One region of the Shewanella sp. AS16 genome, then DNA from elsewhere that is predicted to be linked to it. Evidence: predicted binding sites of a transcription regulator. Region 1 holds the regulator's gene; the other holds the start of a gene.
What was found. Region 1 encodes MetJ, which represses methionine synthesis genes. Its sites were predicted from a motif close to TAGACGTCTAGACGTCTA; they were not measured.
Positions count from the first base shown of each region.

Region 2: the regulator MetJ is predicted to act here: its motif matches at 2,709-2,726, upstream of metE (5-methyltetrahydropteroyltriglutamate--homocysteine S-methyltransferase).

Region 1 is NZ_JAKCLK010000002.1:245,333-249,128, reverse strand. It holds gene traF (conjugal transfer protein TraF) at 433-1,245, shown strand; gene LZP73_RS05925 (sulfite exporter TauE/SafE family protein) at 1,264-1,998, opposite strand; gene metJ (met regulon transcriptional regulator MetJ) at 2,101-2,415, opposite strand; gene metB (cystathionine gamma-synthase) at 2,630-3,796, shown strand.
Region 2 is NZ_JAKCLK010000002.1:31,713-35,508, forward strand. It holds gene LZP73_RS05015 (dodecin) at 1-192, opposite strand, end outside; gene metE (5-methyltetrahydropteroyltriglutamate--homocysteine S-methyltransferase) at 366-2,636, opposite strand; gene LZP73_RS05025 (LysR family transcriptional regulator) at 2,799-3,707, shown strand; gene LZP73_RS05030 (HDOD domain-containing protein) at 3,786-3,796, opposite strand, start outside.

The DNA.
Region 1 (3,796 bases):
CAATGTAAGCTACTCAAGAAACCGGCGGCGGATCACCGCAGCCAATAGCCGTACAGTCAAGGAATGCACAGGCGGACCCTGCAGCGCAAGTTACTCAAGAAACCGGCGGCGGATCACCGTTGCCAATAGCCGTACAGGCAGGGAATGCACAGGCGGACCCTGCAATGTAAGTTACTCAATAAACCGGCGGCGGATCACCGCAGCCAATAGCCGTGCGGAGCATCCCAGCTTTCCCGCTCGAACAGGGCGCGGGTCAGAGTGCCAAATTGTCCATTTAACATCTTACATATCCTCATATTTACCTGCTTGGGGCAGCTTGGCCACATTCGCCTTGCAAGCGCAGGGCGGTAAATGTGTTGCTCCGGAAAAAATCTACGGCGCCGCCCTGGCCTTGAGCTATCTTTAAACGATAAAAGCAAGAGGATGAATGAGATGAAATTGAAGTGGTTGGCACTGGCATGCTCAGTTATCTACTGCGCGGCATCTTATGGCGCTCAGGGCGATTATGAGGCCCGCAGCAACGCCATGGCGACCTCTGACCGCTTCATCCATCTGCATCGCCTGGATCCCGGCAATTCGCCGGCGGAGACCGACTTGCTGTCCCGGGGGCAGATGACTGCAGGCTCAGTGGCGGATCTCGGCTTAGCGCTGAGTTTTCCGCTGTCGATAGTCAACATGCCTGTCATGCTTGGGCTCTCCCCCGGGTTGCAATACCTGGACAGTCATTACTATGCCATGGCTGGCAACAACCTTGAGGCCGGTGAGTTAGATAATGACAGTTACCGCAACGAAGATCTCGGGTTCAATCTGGATGTCGGGGTTGCCATGGAATTAACCGAGGGACTGACTCTGGGCGTCTCGGGCCGCAATCTGTTCAGGCGTGAGCTGGAGAGGGTCGACCCCCTGGGGCGGGTACAGACCTACAGGGTCGCCCCCAGCGTCACTGCGGGTATCGCCTACGATTGGTCCATGCTGACCCTGAGCTCAGACATAGAGCTGACCCGTCACTATGAGTTTGCCGACATCGACGGTAGCCAGTATTGGCGCATGGGCGGTGAACTCAGGGCGACCGATTGGTTGTCATTGCGCCTCGGGTATAGGCAAGATCTTGAGGCTAAGACGGCCGGGCGTTATTCCATAGGCACTGGGGTTAGCCTTGGACGCGTGTTCAATCTGGACCTGGTTGGCATGTACGGCACGGATGATGCGATGGGCGCTGTGTTGCAAACTTCCTATCATTTCTGATGCCGGGTTCGCTCCCCTTCATTGGGCCAAGAGGCTCAGGCTCGACTTCACAGTCAATACCAATGCACTCACACCACACAAGATCAGGGTTACCGCCCTGGTCTTGTCTTTGTTGACCAGGCCAATCAGGCGTCCCGCCACCAGATAGCCGGCGAGCACGGATGGCAGCAAGAGCAAGGACAACCACAGATGCTTGGCTTGCAGCAGCCCGGTCAGCGCCAGTATGGCCAGGGCGATCAGCGAGCTGAAGATGAAGAAGGCCGACAGGGCGGCGCGAAACTGCCTCGCATCTTTGCCCGACAAGAGTATGGCCATGGGCGGTCCACCTATGGCGGCAATATTGCCGAAGATACCCGAGACGACCCCGGCACAGAAGAGGCTGATCCTGTTGATCGGCAGGCTGAATCTGAACAGGCTTAACAGCACCGCGATGGCCACTATGAAAGCGATCGCCAGGCCGAGCAGGGGTTGCGGCGCGAACAGCAGCAGACTGGCGCCGAGCAGGCCGCCGGGGATGCGCCCGAGCAGGGCATATTGCAGGCCGCCGAACTCCAGATGTCCTCTGTCTCTGAACAGGGATAGCAGGGAAATGGCGAAGCCCATCATGATCACGGGCGCCGGCACCAGCTGGGGATCCACTATGTACAACAGCGGGCTGGCGACCACAGCCAGGCCGAAACCTATCAGGCTCTGGGTCAGGGCGCCGAAGAAGATGATAAGTGACGCCAGCGCCAGGGTGTGGACTTCTATCATGAAGGGCTCATGGACAAGCTAAGATTCCGATGACACAAAGGGATCGCAATCCGATCCCTTTGTGTTTATTACTTTGTATTTTCGACCCGGGTAAGCAAATGCTTACTCCATGTCTTCCCACTCTATGCCCATCTCGTCCATCAGACGCTTGGCTTCGGCCGGGATGCTGTCCGGTGCGTCTTTGGACAAGTCTGCATCATCTGGCAAGGGTTGACCCGTGTAGGCGTGCAAGAAGGCCTCGCACAGCAGCTCGCTGTTGGTCGCATGACGCAGGTTGTTGACCTGGCGACGGGTGCGTTCGTCGGTCAGTACCTTCAGTACTTTCAGAGGAATGGAGACAGTGATCTTCTTGACCTGTTCATTCTTCTTCCCATGTTCAGCATAAGGGCTGATGTATTCACCATTCCATTCAGTCATGCACTCACCTGTAAAATCTTTAAATTCGGGGCAGATTTTAACCCCTTACGAAGCACAGTCAAATTATTGCTGCGAATTCACCATGATTAGGAATGGATTTCTTTATGTTTAGACGTCCAAACGGCCAAACTCTTATTGACGCTACTGTCCGGCTTAGGTACATTTAGACGTCCAGACATCTTTATGGTGTGATTCCAGCCTTCAGGAGCCGAACATGACTGAGCGTCGATTAGCCACAGTGGCAGTGCGTCAGGGGATAGAGAGCGATACTCAGCATGGTGCCGTGGTGCCGCCCATCTATCTGTCGACCAACTATGCCTTCGACGGTCACACCAACCCCAGAGAGTTCGATTACAGCCGCTCGGGTAACCCGACCCGCTGTATCCTGGGTGAAGCCCTGGCCAAGCTGGAGCATGGCAGTACCGGCATAGTGACCTGCACCGGCATGGCGGCCATCACCCTGGTGACCAGCCTGCTCGGCCCTGATGATCTCCTGGTGGTGCCCCACGACTGCTATGGCGGCAGCTACCGCCTGTTCACCAACCTGGCGAACAAGGGAGCGTTCAAATTGATCGTGGTCGATCAGGGGGATGAAGCCGCATTGGCCCAGGCCATAGCACAGAAACCTAAGCTGGTCTGGCTGGAGACCCCATCGAATCCGCTGCTGCGGGTGGTGGATATCGCCAGCATAGCCAGTGCCAGCCATGAGGTCGGCGCCCTGGTGCTGGTGGACAACACCTTCCTGTCACCCGTGTTGCAGCAGCCGCTGTTGCTCGGCGCCGACCTGGTGCTCCATTCCACCACCAAGTATATCAATGGTCACAGCGACGTGGTCGGCGGCGCCGTGGTGGCCAAAGACCCTGAAATCGGCGAGCGCCTGCACTGGTGGTCCAACACCCTGGGGTTGACGGGTTCGGCCTTCGACAGCTACCTGACCCTGAGGGGGCTGCGCACCCTGGCGGTGCGTATCCGTGAACATCAGAACAATGCCCAGCGCATCGTCGAGCTGCTGCAGGCCAGCGAGCAGGTGAGCCGGGTTTACTACCCGGGGATCGCCAGTCATCCTGGCCATGCCATAGCCGCCAGGCAGCAATTGGGTTTCGGTGCCATGCTGAGCTTCGAGCTCGCAGGCGGCGAGGCGGAACTGGTGGCCTTTCTCGGGGCGCTCAAGCTGTTTTCCGTGGCCGAGAGCCTGGGTGGGGTCGAGAGCCTGGTGGCTGTGCCTGCCACCATGACCCACAGGGCGATGGCGCCAGAGGCGCGTTGCGACGCCGGCATCAAGGACACCCTGCTGCGGCTGTCCGTCGGTATCGAAGATGGCGAGGATCTCTTGGCCGATATCAGTGCCGGCCTGGCGGCCGTCGCCGCCTGTCGCCGGTAA
Region 2 (3,796 bases), 210 kb from region 1:
GAAGCCCACCTTCAGCGTCACCTGCCAATGGGCTATGACCCCCGCCTCGAGCTGTCCCCGGGTTTCGACCACTTCAAACCAACGCAAGTGATGCAGAGTCTGGCTCGCCGTCGCTATGGCATTGTTGACTGCCTCGTCCGAGCTCACTGGTGATGAACCGACCAACTCTATGACTTTATAAGTATGACTCATGTGCCTACCCTTCAATGCTCGCAAAAAGATAAGCTCAGTATAGTCACTGTCGGCCGCGCCAAGGGGCAACATGGACAAAAGCCATGGGAAACCGGTCGCAAAACAGGGGAGACATGCATGTCTCCCCTGTTGGCTTCTCCCTTGACTCATGAACGGCTAAGCCATTGGTGCAATTAGCCCAACTTTCGCCTCAGCTCCCTGGTCGCCTGCACCATGTTATTCAATGCCGGTTCGACTTCTTCCCAGGTGCGGGTCTTCAGGCCACAGTCAGGGTTCACCCACAGCTGACGCAGGGGGATCTTGGCCGCCGCCTTCTCGAGCAGGTGCACCATGGCCTCGACGGTCGGGATATTGGGCGAATGTATGTCATACACCCCAGGACCTATCTCGTTGGGATACTCGAAATCTTCGAAGGCGCTGAGCAGTTCCATCCGAGATCTGGAGGTTTCTATGGTGATCACATCCGCATCCATGGCGGCTATGGCGCCTATGGTATCGTTGAACTCGCTGTAACACATGTGAGTGTGGATCTGCGTTTCATCCGTTACCCCGGCGGCGCTCAGCTTGAAGGCATTGACGGCCCAATCCAGATAATGCTGCCACTGGCTCTGTTTCAACGGCAAGCCTTCGCGAAAGGCGGGCTCATCTATCTGTATTATGCCTATGCCGGCCTCCTGCAGATCTTGCACCTCATCACGGATAGCCAGCGCCAGTTGGGTCGCTATGGCATCGCGGCTGATGTCTTCGCGGGCAAAAGCCCAATGCAATATGGTCACAGGGCCTGTGAGCATGCCCTTGACCGGCTTATCCGTCAGGCTCTGGGCGAATACCGCCCAGTCGACAGTCATGGCCTTGGGACGACTCACATCACCATAGATGAGTGGCGGCTTGACGCAGCGGGAGCCATAACTCTGTACCCAGCCATGCTTGGTGAAACCCACGCCTTCGAGCTGCTCACCGAAATATTCCACCATGTCGTTGCGTTCGGCTTCGCCATGCACCAGCACATCTATGCCCAGTTTCAGCTGACGCGCTATGGTGTCACGGGTCACTTGCTGTAATTGCTCAGTATAGGCGGCATCTGTCAACTCCTGCTTGCGCCAACGGCTGCGCAGTCCGCGGATCGCCGGGGTCTGGGGGAAAGAGCCGATAGTCGTAGTCGGCAGCAGCGGCAGACGATACTTCTGCTGTTGCTTCTGCTGACGCACGCCGAAGTCGCTGTCGCGCTCATAATCTGCCGTCGTTAGGGCGGCGACCCTGGCCTGCACCTCGTGATCTGCGGCGCTGGCCTTGGCGGCGCGGCGCGCGGCACAGGTTTCGATGATGGTCCGGGCAGAGGCCGATGCCGGGTGTTGCAGCAACTCGCGCAACTGTCCCAGCTCACCGAGCTTCTGTCTGGCGAACGCCAGTTGCTGTTTCAACTCAGGGGCCAGTTGCGTCTCCACCTCGAGATCCACTGGGCTATGCAGCAGGGAGCAGGACGTGCCGAGCCACAGACGCTCGCCCAGACTCGCCGTCAGCGGGCTCAGCTTTTCCGCCAACAGATCCAACTCGGCCGCCCAGACGTTGCGACCATTGATCACCCCCAGAGACAGCACCTGCTCCGGCGCCAAGGCGTCGACGAAAACCGCCAGCTGTTCGGGCGCGGTCACCAGATCCAGATGCAAGCCGGCAACAGGCAAGGCAGATACCAGAGGCTGATGATGGGCTATGCTGCCATAGTAACTGGCCAGCAGGAGTTTCACCTTGGCCGCCTTGAGCAGCTCATAGGCAGGAGAAAATGCCGCCTGCCATTCGTTATCCAATTCCAGCGCCAACACAGGCTCATCCAGCTGCACCCACTCGACCCCCTGCAAGGCGAAACGCTGCAAGATTTCAGCATAGGCGCCCACCAGCCTGGGCAATAGGCTCAGCTTGTCGAAGTCCTGCCCCACTGTCTTGGATAGATAGAGGAAAGACACGGGTCCGAGCAATACGGGTTTAGCCTGGTGCCCCAGAGCCTGGACTTCGGCAACTTCATCGAACAGCTGTTCGTAGGCGACATTGAAGTCTTGCTCGGCACTCAACTCGGGCACCAGATAGTGATAGTTGGTGTTGAAATACTTGGTCATCTCGGAAGCGGCGGCATCCTTACCGCTCGGTGCCCGGCCGCGGGCAACCCTGAACAAGGTATCCAGATCGATTGCACCTTCGCCTCTATGGCGTTCGGGGATAGCATTCAAAGTGGCGCTCAGGGTCAAGACCTGATCGTAGAAGGCGAAATCTCCCACAGGTAACTGGGTTATGCCGGCATCGGCCTGCCACTGCCAATGGGTATGGCGCAGCTCACTGGCGACCGCCTTCAGCTCCGCCTGGGTGATTTCACCACGCCAATATTTTTCCAGGGCGAATTTCAGTTCGCGGCGACGGCCGATACGGGGGAAGCCAAGACTATTCAATTGCATACAAGTTACCTCTTGATGATGAGAGCGGTTAACCGCTGCGACGCCGTTAAGGATAAAACCCATCCGGGCATCTGGACGTCTAGAAGTTTACTGTGTTAGTCTCAGGACAGGCAATCGAATTGATTTCAAGGGAAACATGAACGAGATTCATGTGGGGGTATGATGATAGAGCTAAGACACCTACGCACTCTGATGGCACTCAAAGAAAGTGGCAGCCTGGCCGCCGCCGCGAAGAAACGCTTCGTGACCCAGTCGGCACTGTCCCATCAGATAAAGGAACTGGAAACCCGGATAAACTCGCCTATCTTCGTGCGCAAGAGCAAGCCGCTCTCCTTCACCCTCGAAGGCTCCAGGCTGTTGCATCTGGCGGAAGAAATTCTCCCCCTGGTGTTGGAGACGGAAACGGATCTCAAGAAGGGGCTGGATGCCGATGCCAACCGCTTGCGGGTCGGCATCGAATGTCATAGCTGCTTTCGCTGGTTGATGCCTGTGATGGAGCAATTCCGTGAAGCCTACCCCCAAGCCGAATTGGACCTGTCCAGTCGCCACCTGTTCGACTCCCTCAACGCGTTGGACATGGGGGAGTTGGACATAGTGCTGACCTCGGATCCTGTGCCCGGCCATGCCTTGGCCTATCAACATTTATTCGATTTCGAAGTTAAACTCCTGGTTGCCAAAGATCACCCGCTGGCAAAGGAAACTCATGTGGTGCCGCAGCAGCTGGCGAGGTTGCCGCTCATCAGCTATCCGGTACCTCTGGCCCGATTGGATATTTATCGGCACTTTCTCGAACCCGCAGGGGTCGAGGCCGGCGAACAGAAGAGCTGCGATCTGACCATGATGTTGCTGCAGCGTGTCGCCTGTAAGGATGGGGTGGCGGCCTTGCCCAACTGGTCCATCAATGAAGCCCATGGCTTGAGCCTGACGTCGGTCAAGCTGGGGCAGGAAGGCCTGAAACGGCCACTGTTCGGCGCCTATCGCCGCAACAGCAGCAATGCCAGGCTGATACAGCGCTGGCTGGAGTTGGTCGCAGGCGAAGGGCTGCAACATCAGCTCAAGCAGCCGAACTAACGCCCCTGGCTGAAAATGGCATAAGACATAAACAAAAACGCCTGCAAGTTGCAGGCGTTTTGGTTGTCAGGCATAGGATCATGACAAGG